Regions from separate parts of the Streptomyces sp. NBC_01723 genome, predicted to be linked through region 1. Evidence: predicted binding sites of a transcription regulator. Region 1 holds the regulator's gene; the other holds the start of a gene.
The links. Region 1 encodes HrcA, which represses chaperone genes, less so after heat shock. Its sites were predicted from a motif close to TTNGCACTCNGNNNNNCNGAGTGCNAA; they were not measured.
Positions count from the first base shown of each region.

Region 2: groES (co-chaperone GroES) is a predicted target of HrcA. The motif match lies at 5,744-5,770, and genes of this name have one in related genera.

Region 1 covers NZ_CP109171.1:2,590,407-2,598,612, reverse strand. Annotated here, with positions in the region: gene OIE75_RS12125 (SpoIIE family protein phosphatase) at 129-2,063, shown strand; gene hemW (radical SAM family heme chaperone HemW) at 2,136-3,368, shown strand; gene OIE75_RS12115 (DUF3097 domain-containing protein) at 3,480-4,280, opposite strand; gene OIE75_RS12110 (MBL fold metallo-hydrolase) at 4,315-5,049, opposite strand; gene hrcA (heat-inducible transcriptional repressor HrcA) at 5,222-6,238, shown strand; gene dnaJ (molecular chaperone DnaJ) at 6,239-7,375, shown strand; gene OIE75_RS12095 (nitronate monooxygenase) at 7,475-8,206, shown strand, end outside.
Region 2 covers NZ_CP109171.1:4,917,700-4,925,905, reverse strand. Annotated here, with positions in the region: gene OIE75_RS22980 (WhiB family transcriptional regulator) at 371-709, shown strand; gene OIE75_RS22975 (LysR family transcriptional regulator) at 782-1,732, opposite strand; gene OIE75_RS22970 (MOSC domain-containing protein) at 1,815-2,483, shown strand; gene OIE75_RS22965 (SDR family NAD(P)-dependent oxidoreductase) at 2,579-3,352, shown strand; gene groL (chaperonin GroEL) at 3,533-5,155, opposite strand; gene groES (co-chaperone GroES) at 5,289-5,597, opposite strand; gene OIE75_RS22950 (polysaccharide deacetylase family protein) at 5,895-6,623, opposite strand; gene OIE75_RS22945 (polysaccharide deacetylase family protein) at 6,620-7,585, opposite strand; gene OIE75_RS22940 (class I SAM-dependent methyltransferase) at 7,676-8,206, shown strand, end outside.

The DNA of each region.
Region 1 (8,206 bases):
GTTCGCGTAGCACGGATCTCACCCATGACGGCCGACTTCGGTAACTCCGTGCTTATGAACGGGGCCGGTCTGTCACTCTGTCGGCATCGACTGCGAGCACCTCGCACGAACTGCCCGGGGAGACGTCCATGGGGGCCATTCCGACGCAGCGGGAGACCGCCTTCCGCACCAGCGGTGCGCCCGCGTACACCGCTGAGGCAGCCGCCCAGGAGTGCGCGCGGGCGCACGTGGTGTTGCGCGGCAGCTCCCTGGCGCCGGGCGCCGCCCGCGCGATGGTGCGGGCGGCGCTCGCCGACTGGTCCGCGCGCGGCCTGCCCGGCACGGAACAGCTGACCGAGCACCGCGCCACCGACGTCCTGGTGGCCGTCAGCGAGCTGGTCACCAACGCCGTCGTGCACGCCGGTACGGACGTCGAGGTCACCTGCCGGATGGAGGAGACGGGCACCCTCGTCGTCGAGGCCACGGACCACCACCCCTCCCGCGCGCCGAGGGGCGGCGACCACGGGACACCGCAGGACCCCTCCGAGTACGGGCGCGGTCTGCGGCTGGTCGCCGCGCTCTCGGAGGCCTGGGGCATCACGTACCGGCCGGGCACCAAGACGGTGTGGGCCCGGCTCCCGGCCGCGGGCACGGAGGCGGCGGCGGACGCCGGGAGCGACACCGTGACCGCCGGGCAGATCGAGGTGTACGCCCCGGACGAGGTCCGGGAGAGCCCGGACGCCGCCCCGGGCACCGGCCTGCGCGGTCTGCGCGACCGGGAGTGGCTCGGGCGCGGCGCGCTCTCCTTCCTCGCCGAGGCCTCCGACCTCCTGGCCGGGCAGCTCGACGAGGACCTGGTCGCCTCGCTCACCGGGCAGCTCGTCGTGCCGCGGCTCGCCGACTGGTGCGGGGTGTGGCTGGAGGACGAGTCCCTGGGCCGGGGCGCCTGGAGCGACGACCCCGGCACGGCCGTGGGCGCCCGGCTGGCCCGCGTCTGGCACGCCGGTGAGGGCCACATCGACGAACTGCGCCTCGCCCTGGAGAAGGACCCGCCCCGCGCCCGCGACCCCTGGCGCTCCGGCCCCGTCGGCCACCCCTGGCCCGCCGAGGCGCTCGGCCCGCACGGCGCCGCGCTCGCCTACCGCCTGGTCGCCGGGGGCAGGCCGTTGGGCACCCTGATCATCGGACGGGCCGGCACCGCGGGCTTCCCCGACGAGATCACCGGCCTGGTCGAGGACCTCAGCCGCCGCGTGGCGCTCGCCATCGGCGCCGCCCGCCAGTACGCGCGCCAGGCCACCATCAGCGCCGTCCTCCAGCGTGGCCTGCTGCCCGGCGCCGTCGCCGAGATCCCCGGCGTGCGCAGCGCCCTCGTCTACGAGCCCTGCGACAAGGGCGGCCCCAGCGGCGACTTCTACGACCTCTTCCCGGCCGGCGACGGCCGCTGGTGCTTCGCCGTCGGCGACGTCCAGGGCAAGGGCCCCGAGGCCGCCGTCGTCATCGGCCTCGCCCGGCCGTGGCTGCGGCTGCTCGCCCGCGAGCAGTACGGCGTTCCCGACGTCCTCGACCGCCTCAACCAGCTCCTCCTCGACGACGCCACCGAGGCCGCGGACGCCGCCGCCCGCGCCCTGGTTGCCGTCGGCGGACCACCGGTTGCCCCGGGCGACGGACCGCAGACCCGCTTCCTGTCCCTGCTCTACGGCGAACTGGAACCCTTCGAGGACGGCGTCCGCTGCACCCTCGCCTCCGCCGGGCATCCGCTGCCGCTGCTCCTCGGGCCCGACGGCGCGGTGCGCGCGGTCGCCGCGCCGCAGACCCTGCTCGGCGTCGTCGAGGACGCCACGTACGCCAGCGAGACCTTCGAGCTGCGGTCCGGCGACACCCTGCTCTGCGTCACGGACGGGGTGACCGAGCGGCGCAGCGGCTCCCGCCAGTTCGACGACGGGGACGGGCTGGCCGCGGCGCTCGCCGGGTGCGCGGGTCTTGACGCCGAACTGGTCGCCGAGCGCATCCGGCGTCTGGTGCACGAGTTCGGGCCCCGGCCCCCGGAGGACGACCTGGCGCTGCTGGTGCTCCAGGCCGAGTAGCGGCGGGCCGGGTCGCCGCGGGCCGAGCGGCCGCAGGACGGGCAACCGTTCCCGTACGGGACAATGGAACGCATGCCCTCCGCACTCCCCGACGGCGAACCCGTCCCCGCCGACGGTGCCCTGCCCGCGTCCGCGCTCGCCGGGGCCGCCGACCGCCCCCTCGGCTTCTACCTGCACGTGCCGTACTGCGCGACCCGCTGCGGCTACTGCGACTTCAACACCTACACCGCGACCGAGCTGCGCGGCACCGGCGGCGTCCTCGCCTCCCGCGACAACTACGCCGGGACACTCGTCGACGAGGTCCGCCTGGCCCGCAAGGTGCTCGGCGACGACCCGCGCGAGGTCCGCACGGTCTTCGTCGGCGGCGGCACCCCCACCCTGCTGCCCGCCGGGGACCTGGTGCGGATGCTGGGCGCGATCCGCGACGAGTTCGGCCTCGCGCCGGACGCGGAGGTGACGACGGAGGCCAACCCCGAGTCGGTCGACCCCGCCTATCTGGCCACCCTCCGCGAGGGCGGCTTCGACCGGATCTCCTTCGGCATGCAGAGCGCGCGGCAGCACGTCCTGAAGGTCCTGGACCGCACGCACACCCCCGGCCGCCCCGAGGCCTGCGTCGCCGAGGCCCGCGCCGCCGGATTCGACCACGTCAACCTCGACCTGATCTACGGCACCCCCGGTGAGTCCGACGACGACTGGCGGGCCTCCCTCGACGCCGCGCTCGGCGCCGGACCCGACCACGTCTCGGCGTACGCCCTGATCGTCGAGGAGGGCACCCGGCTCGCCCGGCGCATCCGGCGCGGCGAGGTCCCGATGACCGACGACGACGTGCACGCCGACCGGTACCTGATCGCCGAGGAGACCCTCTCGGCGGCGGGCTTCGACTGGTACGAGGTGTCGAACTGGGCCACCTCCGACGCCGGCCGCTGCCGCCACAACGAGCTGTACTGGCGGGGTGCCGACTGGTGGGGCGCGGGGCCGGGAGCCCACTCCCACGTGGGCGGCGTGCGCTGGTGGAACGTGAAGCACCCCGGGGCGTACGCCGGTGCGCTGGCGGCGGGGAAGTCGCCGGGCGCCGGACGGGAGATCCTCACGGACGAGGACCGGCGTGTGGAGCGCGTCCTGCTGGAGCTGCGGCTGCGGGAGGGGGTGCCTCTCGGGCTGCTGCGGGAGGAGGGGCTCGCGGCGTCCCGGCGGGCGCTGTCCGACGGGCTCCTCCAGGAGGGCCCCTACGCGGCGGGGAGCGCGGTTCTCACGCTGCGCGGGCGGCTGCTGGCGGACGCGGTGGTGCGGGACCTGGTGGACTGACCAGTCTGTTGCGCCCCCGCCCCGCCCCGCCCCGACCCGGGGGCTCCGCCCCCGGGCCCCCGCTCCTCGGACGCCGGAGGGCCTGACGTGCGGCCGGACACGGCCTGAGAGCTACGCGGTCACGAAGTCGATCAGTTCCTCCACCCGGCCCAGCAGCTCCGGCTCCAGGTCCTTGTACGAGCCGACCCGGGCCAGGATCGCCTGCCACACCGCCCCGGTGTTGTCGGCGGGCCAGCCCAGGGCCCGGCACACGCCCGTCTTCCAGTCCTGCCCGCGCGGCACCCGCGGCCAGGCGTCGATCCCCACGGACGACGGCTTCACCGCCTCCCAGATGTCGATGTAGGGATGGCCGACGACCAGGGCGTGCTCGCCCGTCACCGCCTCCGCGATGCGGGACTCCTTCGAACCCGGCACCAGGTGGTCGACCAGGACGCCGAGCCGCGCGTCCGGCCCCGGGGCGAAGTCCGCGACGATCGACGGCAGGTCGTCCACGCCCCCCAGGTACTCCACGACGACGCCCTCGACGCGCAGGTCGTCGCCCCAGACCTTCTCGACCAGCTCGGCGTCGTGCCGCCCCTCGACGTAGATGCGCCCGGCGCGCGCCACCCGGGCGCGTGCGCCGGGGACGGCGACCGAACCGGACGCCGTCCTGGAGGGGCGTACCGGGCCGGACGCGGGCCGTACCAGCGTCACCACGCGCCCCTCCAGCAGGAAGCCGCGTGGCTCCATCGGGAACACCCGGTGCTTGCCGAAGCGGTCCTCCAGCGTCACCGTGCCCGCCTCGCAGCCGATCACCGCGCCGCAGAACCCGGTGCCGGGCTCCTCGACCACCAGGCCGGGGTCGGCGGGTACCTCGGGTACGGGCTGCGACTTCTTCCACGGAGGGGTCAGGTCGGCGGAGTACTGGCGCATTTTGCCGACGATACGAGGAATCCGCCGTTCGTGATCAGTGCGACACGCCGAAACGTGCGGCCAGCGCATCCCGTTGGGCCCGGACGAACGCCGCGTCCACCACCGCTCCGTGACCGGGGACGTACCGCGCGTCCGCGCCGCCCAGGTCGAGCAGCCGGTCCAGGGCCGCGGGCCAGTGCGACGGTACGGCGTCGGGGCCGGCCTGCGGTTCGCCGGACTCCTCGACCAGGTCCCCGCAGAACACCACCTCCGGGTCGCCCGGCACCAGCACCGCGAGGTCGTGGCCGGTGTGCCCGGGGCCCACGTTGGCGAGCAGGACCTGCCGCCCGCCGCCCAGGTCGAGCGTCCGCTCGCCGCAGACCTCGTGCGGGACGCGGACCAGCGCGTCGACCGCCTCCTCCGCCCGCCGCTCGTCCAGCCCCTCCGCCACCGCGTCCGCGCGCAGCGCCTCCCGCCCGTGTCCGCCCGGCGCGAACACCGCGTCGGTGCCCACCGCGCCGTAGACCTCCGCGCCCGCGAACGCCGCGGCGCCGAGGACGTGGTCGAAGTGCGGGTGGGTCAGCGCGAGATGCGTCACACGGTGCCCGGCCAGCCGTTGCGCCCCCGCGCGCAACCGGGCGCCCTCGCCCAGGCTCGATCCCGCGTCGATCACCAGCACCGCGTCCGTGCCGAGGACCAGCCCTGCCGTGCAGTCCCAGCCCGGCAGCCGGCACCGGCCCACCCCGGCCGCCACCCGCTCCCATCCCAGGTCTTCCCAAGTCACCGTCACGGCCACGACGCTATCGCCACACGGTCCCGCCGCACGTCGGCGTGGCCCCGGCCTTGCCGGGGGCGTACCCCACGGCCGTACACTGGGCCGGGGAAGTCTGGCACTCGCGCGCCGTGAGTGCCAGGACGGACCGGCAGGGCAGCGGGCGGACGACTTCTGGAGGTGTGCGCGGATGCTCAGTGAACGCAGGCTCCAGGTACTGCGCGCCATCGTCCAGGACTACGTCGGCACCGAGGAGCCGGTCGGGTCCAAGGCCCTCACCGAGCGGCACAACCTCGGAGTCTCCCCGGCCACCGTGCGCAATGACATGGCGGCCCTGGAGGACGAGGGGTTCATCGCCCAGCCGCACACCAGCGCCGGGCGCATCCCGACCGACAAGGGCTACCGCCTGTTCGTCGACAAGCTGGCCGGCGTCAAGCCCATGACCGCGCCCGAGCGGCGCGCCATCCAGAACTTCCTGGAGGGCGCCGTCGACCTCGACGACGTGGTGGCCCGCACGGTGCGGCTGCTCGCGCAGCTGACCCGGCAGGTCGCCGTCGTGCAGTACCCCTCGCTGACCCGCTCGACCGTGCGGCACGTGGAGTTGCTGGCCCTCGCGCCCGCGCGCCTGATGCTGGTGCTGATCACGGACACCGGCCGGGTCGAGCAGCGGATGGTCGACTGTCCGGCGCCGTTCGGCGAGGCGTCCCTCGCGGATCTGCGCGCGCGGCTCAACAGCCGGGTCGCGGGCCGTCGTTTCACCGACGTGCCGGGTCTGGTCGAGGAACTGCCGGATGCCTTCGAGGCCGAGGATCGCGGTACGGTCTCCACCGTGCTCTCCACTCTCCTGGAGACGCTGGTGGAGGAGAACGAGGAGCGGTTGATGATCGGCGGCACCGCCAATCTGACCCGCTTCGGGCACGACTTCCCCTTGGTGATCCGGCCGGTGCTGGAGGCGCTCGAGGAGCAGGTCGTGCTCCTCAAGCTGCTCGGCGAGGCGAAGGATCCGGGCGTGACCGTGCGAATCGGTCATGAGAACGCCCATGAGGGACTCAACTCCACGTCCGTCGTGTCGGTGGGCTACGGTTCGGGCGGCGAGGCGGTTGCCAAGCTCGGCGTGGTCGGACCGACCCGCATGGACTACCCGGGAACGATGGGAGCGGTACGCGCAGTGGCACGGTACGTCGGACAGATCCTGGCGGAGTCGTAGGTGGCCACGGACTACTACGCCGTACTCGGCGTGCGCCGCGACGCGTCCCAGGACGAGATCAAGAAGGCGTTCCGGAGGCTCGCTCGCGAGCTGCACCCGGACGTCAACCCCGATCCGAAGACCCAGGAGCGGTTCAAGGAGATCAACGCCGCCTACGAGGTGTTGTCGGACCCGCAGAAGAAGCAGGTCTACGACCTCGGCGGCGACCCGCTCTCGCAGGCCGCCGGCGGCGGCGCCGGCGGCTTCGGCGCGGGTGGCTTCGGGAACTTCTCGGACATCATGGACGCGTTCTTCGGTACGGCGTCGCAGCGCGGGCCGCGCTCGCGCACCCGCCGCGGCCAGGACGCGATGATCCGCATCGAGGTCGAGCTGGACGAGGCGGCCTTCGGCACGACCAAGGACATCCAGGTCGACACCGCCGTGGTCTGCAACACCTGCAACGGCGAGGGCGCGGCGCCCGGCACGTCGGCCCAGACGTGCGACATGTGCCGCGGCCGCGGTGAGGTCTCGCAGGTCACCCGGTCCTTCCTGGGCCAGGTCATGACCTCGCGGCCCTGCCCGCAGTGCCAGGGCTTCGGCACCGTGGTCCCGACCCCGTGCCCCGAGTGCGCGGGCGACGGGCGCATCCGCTCCCGGCGCACCCTCACCGTGAAGATCCCGGCCGGTGTGGACAACGGCACCCGGATCCAGCTCGCGGGCGAGGGCGAGGTCGGCCCCGGCGGCGGCCCGGCCGGCGACCTGTACGTCGAGATCCACGAGCTGCCGCACTCCACCTTCCAGCGCCGCGGCGACGACCTGCACTGCACGGTCACCATCCCGATGACGGCCGCGGCCCTCGGCACGAAGGTGCCGCTGGAGACGCTCGACGGCATGGAGGAGATCGATATCCGCCCGGGCACCCAGTCCGGCCAGTCGGTCCCCCTGCACGGCCGGGGCGTCACCCACCTGCGCGGCGGCGGCCGGGGCGACCTCATCGTGCACGTCGAGGTCACCACCCCGACCAAGCTCGACCCCGAGCAGGAGCGCGTCCTGCGCGAGCTGGCCGCCCTGCGCGGCGAGGAACGGCCGCAGGGCCAGTTCCAGCCGGGGCAGCAGGGGCTGTTCTCCCGGTTGAAGGACGCGTTCAACGGCCGCTGAGGCGGGCGGCCGTCGGCCGGTCGGGATGCGGATGCTCCTGGCGTATGCCGACGGAAGCCCGGATTCGGACTCGTTCGGAGGACGTGACAACATGCGGTCATGTCCTCCGCACTGACCGATCTCTTCCCCTACCCGATCGTGCAGGCGCCGATGGCGGGCGGCGTCTCCGTGCCGCGGCTCGCCGCCGCGGTCTGCGAGGCGGGCGGGCTGGGATTCCTGGCCGCCGGGTACAAGACCGCGGACGGGATGTACCAGGAGATCAAGGAGCTGCGGGGGCTGACCGCACGCCCCTTCGGCGTCAACCTCTTCATGCCGCACCCGGAGACCCCCGACCCGGCAGCCGTCGGCGTGTACGCCCACCAGCTGGCCGGGGAGGCCGCCTGGTACGAGACGGAACTCGGCGACCCCGACAGCGGCCGGGACGACGGCTACGACACCAAGCTCGCGGTGCTGCTGGACAACCCCGTTCCGGTGGTCTCCTTCCACTTCGGCGTCCCGAGCACCGAGGTCGTCGACTCCCTGCACCGCGTCGGCACCTTCGCCCTGGTCGCGGCGACCACCGCGGACGAGGCCCGCGCCGTGGAGCGGTCCGGCGCCGACGCGGTGATCGCGCAGGGCGCCGAGGCGGGCGGTCACCAGGGCACCCACCGGGACAACCCGGAGACCGGCGGCGCCGGCACCGGACTGCTGTCGCTGGTCGCCCAGGTCCGGGAGGCGGTGAGCCTGCCCATCGTCGCCGCCGGCGGCATCATGCGCGGCGGTCAGATCGCCTCGGTCCTCGCGGCCGGCGCGAGCGCGGCCCAGCTGGGCACCGCCTTCCTCGCCACCCCC
Region 2 (8,206 bases), 2.3 Mb from region 1:
CTCCAGGCTGGTACGAAATCGTCACCTGTGCGGTCGACCGTCCCGGACGCCCGCCCGAGCACTTGTTCCTTCAACCGCCTCCGCACTCTCAACGATGGTCACTCGAAAGAGTTACGGGGCTGTGTGTCGTCTTCGGCACTCTACGTGAGGGGGCGGCCACGCAGCAGACATGCGCGTCGGACCCGCGCCGTTTCATCACAACCGGTGCCCCATTTAGCCGCTTTTCTTCCACTTCGGCGGTGTCTGAGGCTAGATTCGCAATGAGTCATATTTTCATCTCCTTAGATCGTAGTTGTACGGTCGTGGATGCTGGGTCGCCGCATCGCCGCATCGCCGGGATTCACCCATATCGGCAACAAGGGGTCACGCAATGGCAGATTTCTCCCGCCTTCCAGGACCGAACGCGGACCTGTGGGACTGGCAGCTCCTGGCTGCGTGCCGCGGGGTGGACAGCTCGCTCTTCTTCCATCCGGAGGGCGAACGCGGTGCGGCACGGAGTGCTCGTGAGAACTCGGCCAAGGAGGTCTGCATGAGATGCCCGGTCCGCGCCGAGTGCGCGGCGCACGCGCTGGCGGTGCGTGAGCCGTACGGCGTGTGGGGCGGGCTGACCGAGGACGAGCGCGAGGAGCTCATGGGACGGGCGCGCCACCGCCTGGTGTCGGCGTCGGCGTCCGGACCGGCCGGCGGGGACGAGTCCGCCCACCACTGAAGGAACGTTTCTTTGCGGGGGTTCTCAGACCAGAGGGTTCTCAGACCAGAGGGTTCTCAGCGCACGGGGTTCTCAGCGCAGGGGATTCTCAGAGGGGTTCGGCCCACGTGCCGCCGACAGGCGCGCGGCCGCACGGGCCAGCTCGTCCAGCGTCGCCGCCACCGCGGGCACCTGGGCCAGGTCGGGCAGGCTGAGCGCGACGATCTCCCGCCGCACCGCCGGCTCCAGCGTCACCGTGCGCACACCGCGGGGCCGTACGGACTCGACGGCGAGCTGGGGCAGGACGGCCACGCCCAGGCCGGCGCCGACCAGGCCGACGACGGCCGGGTAGTCGTCGGTCGCGAAGTCGATGCGGGGGGTGAAGCCGGCTCCCTCGCAGACCTCGACCAGCTGGCCCCGGCAGCGGGGGCAGCCCGCGATCCAGGACTCCCGGGCCAGCTCTCCGATGGCCACGGGCCCGGCGGACTCCGCGCGGGCCAGCCGATGCCCGTCGGGGACCAGCGCCACCAGGCGGTCGGTCAGCAACGGCCGTACGACGAGGTCGTCCCACTCCTCCGCGCCCGCCGCACCCTCGTAGCGGAAGGCGAGCGCCACGTCGCAGTCGCCCTCGCGGAGCAGCTCGACGGAGTTCGGCGGCTCGGCCTCCTCCAGGGAGACCCGGGTGCCGGGGTGCGCGGCACGCAGGGCGGCCAGGGCGTTGGGTACGAGGGCGGAACTGCCGCTGGGGAAGGAGACCAGCCGGACCCGGCCGGCGCGCAGCCCGGCGATGGCGGCGACCTCCTCCTCGGCGGCCGTGAGCCCCGCGATGATCCCGGCGGCGTGCCTCACCAGCGCCTCACCGGCCTGGGTGAGGCGCATCTCACGCCCGGTGCGGACGAGCAGGGGGGTGCCGACGGAGGACTCCAGGGCCTTCATCTGCTGGCTGACGGCGGGCTGGGTGCAGCCCAGCTCGCGCCCGGCGGCGGAGAAGGAACCGGTCGATGCCACGGCGCGCAGCACACGGAGATGACGAGCCTCGATCACACCCACGAGGATAAGTGACCCTTTGAACCGAACGACGAATATCGCGTCGACACTTTGATGAGGATTGTCCTACCGTTCGGCCATGAAGCTTCTGTCTGTCAACCTCGGCCGCGCGAAGACCGTGCCGTACACGGACCACCCGGAGGGCGTCACCGGCATCGACAAGCGCCCGGCCGACGGCCCCGTGCGGGTGGCGGCGCCCGGGCCGACGGGCGTCGGGGCGAGCGGGCTGGCCGGCGACACGGTGTGCGACACCCGTCACCACGGCGGCGAGGACCAGGCGGTCTACGCGGTGGCCCGCGAGGACCTGGACGACTGGGAACGCGAACTGGGCCGTGCGCTGCCCAGCGGCTCGTTCGGCGAGAACCTCACCACCACGGGCCTGGACGTCTCCGGCACCTTGATCGGCGAGCGCTGGCGGGTCGGTCCCGACCTGCTCCTCGAAGTGACCTCCGGGCGCATCCCCTGCCGCACCTTCCAGGGCCACATGGGTGAGCAGCGCTGGGTGAAGCGCTTCACGGAGAAGGCCGCGCCGGGCGCGTACTTCCGGGTGGTGGAGCCCGGCGAGATACGGGCGGGCGACCCGGTCCGCATCGTGCACCGGCCCGACCACGAGGTGACGGTGGCCCTGCAGTTCCGGGCCGTCACCACCCAGCGGGAGCTGCTGCCGCAGCTGCTCGCGGCGGGCGGGGCGCTGCACCCGGAGGCGCTGGCGCAGGCGCGGAAGTACGTGGCGAGGTACGGCGGCTGACCGCTCCTCACCAGTACTTTCTTCACGGTCCCTTCACCGGTGGCGGGACCGGTGAGCGAAGTGGACCTGTCCACTTCTCCGCCTAACCTTGCGCCATGACAACGGCATTGATTACGGGATCGACGGCGGGCATCGGCGCCGCGTTCGCCCGCCGGCTGGCGGCCGACGGACACAACCTGGTGCTGGTGGCCCGCGACACCAAGCGGCTGCACGAACAGGCCACCGAGCTGCACGACCGGCACGGCATCGAGGCGGAGGTGCTGACGGCCGACCTGTCCACGGACGCCGGCATCGAGGCGGTGGCCTCCCGGCTGGGCGAGCGCAGGCACCCCGTCGACCTGCTGATCAACAACGCCGGCTTCGGCAACAAGGGCAAGTTCCTCGACGTCTCCATGGCCGACGAGCTGACCATGCTCAAGGTGCACTGCGAGGCGGTGCTGCGGCTGACCTCGGCGGCGGTGGAGGCGATGCGGGAGCGCGGCCGCGGCGGCGTCGTCAACGTGGCCTCGGTCGCCGCCTTCGTACCGCGCGGCACCTACGGCGCGTCCAAGGCGTGGGTCGTGCAGTTCACCCAGGGTGTGGCGAAGGACCTGGCCGGCAGCGGCGTACGCCTGATGGCCCTGGCCCCCGGCTTCGTCCGCACGGAGTTCCACGAGCGGGCCGGCATGGGCACGGACAACATCCCGAACTGGATGTGGCTCGACGCGGACAAGGTCGTCGCGGCCGCCCTGGACGACCTCTCCCGAGGCAAGTCCCTCTCGATCCCGGACCCCCGCTACAAGACCCTGATGGGCGCGGCGAAGCTGGTACCGCGGGGAATGCTGGGCGGGATCAGCTCACGGACAGGGCGCAAGTACGGGCCGCAGTAGACGAAGGCATCCCCCAGAGGGGCGCCCCGAAGGGGCGCGGGGAACTGCGCGAGCAACCACGACCGTGCCGCACCCGGCACCAGACCCGCCGGGGCAGACGCGGCCCCGCCGCCGGCGCCCCAAAGAAATAGCGCCCAGCCCCCCGCAGGGGACTGGGCGCCGTTCCGCTCAGCGCAGCGCTCAGTGGGCGTGGCCGTGGCCGTGGCCCGCCTCGGCCGGCTCCTCTTCCTTCTTCTCGACGACCAGGGTCTCGGTCGTCAGGAGGAGGGAGGCGATGGAGGCCGCGTTCTCCAGGGCGGAGCGGGTGACCTTCACCGGGTCGATGACGCCGGCCTTGACCAGGTCGCCGTACTCGCCGGTGGCGGCGTTGAAGCCCTGGCCCTTGTCCAGCTCGGCGACCTTGGAGGTGATGACGTAGCCCTCCAGGCCGGCGTTCTCGGCGATCCAGCGCAGCGGCTCGACGGCGGCGCGGCGGACGACCGCGACACCCGTGGCCTCGTCGCCGGTCTTGCCGAGGTTGCCGTCCAGCACCTTGACGGCGTGGACCAGCGCGGAGCCACCACCGGAGACGATGCCCTCCTCGACCGCGGCGCGGGTCGCGGAGATGGCGTCCTCCAGACGGTGCTTGCGCTCCTTCAGCTCCACCTCGGTGGCGGCGCCGACCTTGATCACGCACACGCCGCCGGCCAGCTTCGCGAGGCGCTCCTGGAGCTTCTCGCGGTCCCAGTCGGAGTCCGTGGACTCGATCTCGGCCTTGATCTGGTTGATGCGGCCCTCGACCTCGTCGCGCTTGCCGGCACCGTCGACGATCGTGGTGTCGTCCTTGGTGACGGTGATGCGGCGGGCGGTGCCGAGCACGTCCAGGCCGACCTGGTCGAGCTTGAGGCCGACCTCCTCGGAGATGACCGTGGCGCCGGTGAGGACCGCCATGTCCTGGAGCATCGCCTTGCGACGGTCGCCGAAGCCCGGGGCCTTCACCGCGACGGCGTTGAAGGTGCCGCGGATCTTGTTGACGACGAGGGTGGAGAGCGCCTCGCCCTCCAGGTCCTCGGCGATGATCAGCAGCGGCTTGGAGGCGTTGGCCTGGATGACCTTCTCCAGCAGCGGCAGCAGGTCCGCGATGGAGGAGATCTTGCCCTGGTTGATCAGGATGTACGGGTCTTCGAGGACGGCCTCCATGCGCTCCTGGTCCGTCACGAAGTACGGCGACAGGTAGCCCTTGTCGAAGGCCATGCCCTCGGTGAAGTCCAGCTCCAGACCGAAGGTGTTGGACTCCTCGACGGTGATGACACCGTCCTTGCCGACCTTGTCCATCGCCTCGGCGATCAGCTCGCCGACCTGCTGGTCCTGGGCGGACAGCGCGGCGACGGCGGCGATGTCGGACTTCTCGTCGATCGGCCGTGCCGTGGCGAGGAGGTCCTCGGACACGGCGGCGACGGCCGCGTCGATGCCCTTCTTCAGCAGCGCCGGGGAGGCGCCGGCGGCGACGTTCTTCAGGCCCTCGCGGACCAGCGCCTGGGCGAGCACGGTGGCGGTGGTGGTGCCGTCACCCGCGATGTCGTTGGTCTTGGTCGCCACCTCCTTCACCAGCTGGGCGCCGAGGTTCTCGTACGGGTCCTCGACCTCGACCTCGCGGGCGATGGTGACGCCGTCGTTGGTGATGGTGGGGGCGCCGAACTTCTTGTCGATGACGACGTTGCGGCCCTTGGGGCCGATCGTCACCTTCACGGTGTCGGCGAGCTTGTTGACGCCGCGCTCGAGGGCGCGACGGGCGTCCTCGTCGAACTTCAGGATCTTCGCCATGGGAGCGTGAGCCCTCTTCCGGAAATCTCGGGGTTATACGGCAACTGCGCCCCCGACGCCCGGCTTTTTATGGTCGCGGGAGCCAGGGGCGCAGCTGGAAAGCAAAGTGCTTCGGTGAAGCGAAGTACTACTTCTACTTCTCGACGATCGCGAGCACGTCGCGGGCCGAGAGGACGAGGTACTCCTCGCCGTTGTACTTCACCTCGGTGCCGCCGTACTTGCTGTACAGCACGACGTCGCCGACGCTGACGTCGAGCGGAAGGCGGTTGCCGTCCTCGAAGCGGCCCGGGCCCACGGCCAGGACGACGCCCTCCTGGGGCTTCTCCTTGGCAGTGTCCGGAATGACCAGGCCCGAAGCCGTGGTCTGCTCGGCGTCGAGCGGCTGGACCACAATGCGGTCCTCGAGCGGCTTGATGGCAACCTTGGAGCTGGTGGTCGTCACGATCCGACCTCCCCCTTCGGAGATCTCACGGGGTTAACTGTCTGAGGTGGCGACCAGGTGGATCCGTCGTCGCGGGTGCCGGACCTGCCCGTCGCGTAGTTGGCACTCTCCAGTGGGGAGTGCCAGACCTGAGACTATGACTGCGATTAGCACTCGGTCAAGCGGAGTGCCAATGCCCGCGGCGCGTCGGCGGGGTTTTCATGTGAACGCCGGTCTGTGGAGCGCACTCGGCGTGGGCGTGGGCCTCGCTGGGGGCCGCGCCCCCAGACCCCTCTTTCGGCCTGGACGGCCTCGCCCTCAAACGCCGGACGGGCTGACGGTGAGGTAGTCGTCCAGGGCGGCCACTCTCAGGCCCTGGCCCTCGATCGTCTCCAGCAGATCCGCCGTGCGGGCGGCCGCGGTCACGGACACGATGTCGCCGGCGTGCAGGCGGTGGTCGCCTCGGGTGTAGGTCAGCTCCCCGTCGGTGTTCAGGGCCGCCCGCCACAGGACGACCGCCGTGATGCCGCAGTCGGCCGCGGCGCGCAGGGTCGTGGTGTCGTACTGGCCGTACGGCGGGCGGAAGAGGTGGGGGCGGACGCCGAAGCGGGACCTGAGCTTGGTCTGCTGGCCGCAGATCTCGGCGCGCTGGCCGGCGTAGGGCAGGCCCCGCAGGGAGCGGTGGTCCAGGGTGTGGTTCTGCAGGCTCGCGCCCACCGAGCGCAGCCCGGCGAAGTGGCCGTACGCCGGTCCGGCCACGGTGTCGGTGAGGAACAGGGTGACGGGGAGGCGCCGCTCGCGGACCAGGGCCGTGAAGCGGGGGTCGCGCTCGGCGCCGTCGTCGTAGGTGAGGAAGACGACCCGGTCGGTGGTGCGGACGTGGTCCACGACGGGCGGGAGGTTCCGGTTCTGGTCGCCGCTCCGGTCGCCGCCCCGGGCCGGTTCCCCGGCGGCCGGGTGTCCGGCGGGGCCGGCGAACTGGGCGCATCCGGTGAGCAGTACGGCGGCCAGGGCGGCCACGGCCGGCCGGAACCGCCCTCGCCTCACAGGTAGTCCTCCAGGCGGGCCACCGCGTAGCCCTCGGCGGTGATCCGGTTCAGGAAGCGCCGGGCCATGTCGGTCATCGTGCCGTCCCAGTCCTCGCGGCCCCGGAAGTGGGTGAGGACGATGTCCCCGGGGTGCAGGTCCCGGTCCCACTCGCGGTACTCCCAGTGGTCGACGAACACCTCCTCGCTCCAGATGGGCGCGTACTCGATGCCGCAGTACTTCGCGGCGCGCAGGGTGTCGCGGTTGTAGTTGCCGAAGGGCGGGCGGAAGAGGACGGGGCGCTTGCCGTAGCGCTTCTCCATGACCTCCTGCATGCCGCAGATCTCCCGCTTCTGCTCCGCGTAGGAGAGGCCGGGGAGGTAGGGGTGGCTCAGGGTGTGGTTGTTGAGGGTGACCCCGCGGGCCTGCATCTTCTTGAAGTAGCCGTAGTCGTCCTTGATCTCCTCGTCGGTGAGGAAGACGGTGTACGGGATCTTCAGCTCGCTCATCATCCTCAGGAACGCCCGGTCCTTCTCGGCGCCGTCGTCGATGGTGAGGAAGACGATCTTCTCCTTGGTGGGGATCGTGGTGAAGACCGGCGGGAGGCCGTCCTCCTCCTGGCCCTCGACCTCGAAGCCGTCGCGCGCCTTGATCTCCGGCTTCTTGGCGGGGGGCGCGGGGGCGGTCAGCGGGACCTTTCTGAGGTCCCAGCGCTTGGCGGCGGCGACCCGGGCGGCCTGGGCCGCGCGCAGTCTGGCCGCGTACCCGTCGAGCGCGCGGGCCGGGGGTGCCTGGAGGGGCTCCTGGCCATGGGCACCCCGGACGTCCGAGGTGTCCTGCGCACAGCCGGCGGCGAGGGAGGCCACGGCGAGGACGGCGGTGACAGCGGTGACGGTGGCGGCGCGTCCGCGCGGTCCGGGGGCAGTCGCCGCCCGCAGCACCCGCGACGCCCGGCTTTTGTCATTTTGTACGACTGCTCGCATGGTGCCGGATCCTCGCAGTCCCGGGCCGCCGGACCCCGTCCGACACCGCGCCGGAGGCACACCATCCACCGACTGGCCCACAATGAGGCGGTGAACGACCTCGACGCCCTGCTCTCCCTGCTCACCCCCGAAGGCCGCGCACTCCTCGACGAGGTGCGCGACACCGACCCCGCGCGGGAGTTGGCCGTCGCCACCCGGTTGCGCCGCGAGCACCCGGCAGCGCTGGTGTCGGCCGCGCTCGGACAGGCGCGGCTGCGGCAGCGGGCGGCGGCGAAGTTCGGCGCCGGGGACGCGGGGCGGATGTTCTTCACGGCCAACGGGGTCGAGCAGTCCACGCGGGCGAGCGTGGCGGCGTACCGGGCGGAGCGGTTCGCGGCTCTGGGTGTCACCTCCGTGGCCGACCTGTGCTGCGGGATCGGGGGCGACGCGATCGCGCTGGCCCGGGCCGGCATCCGGGTGCTGGCGGTGGACCGCGACCCGGCGACCGCGGCGGCGGCCCGTGCCAACGCCGAGGCGCTGGGGCTCGCCGAGCTGATCGAGGTGCGCGAGGCGGATGTCGAGGCGGTGGACACCAGCGGGTACGACGCGGTCTTCGTCGATCCGGCCCGGCGCGGCGGCAGG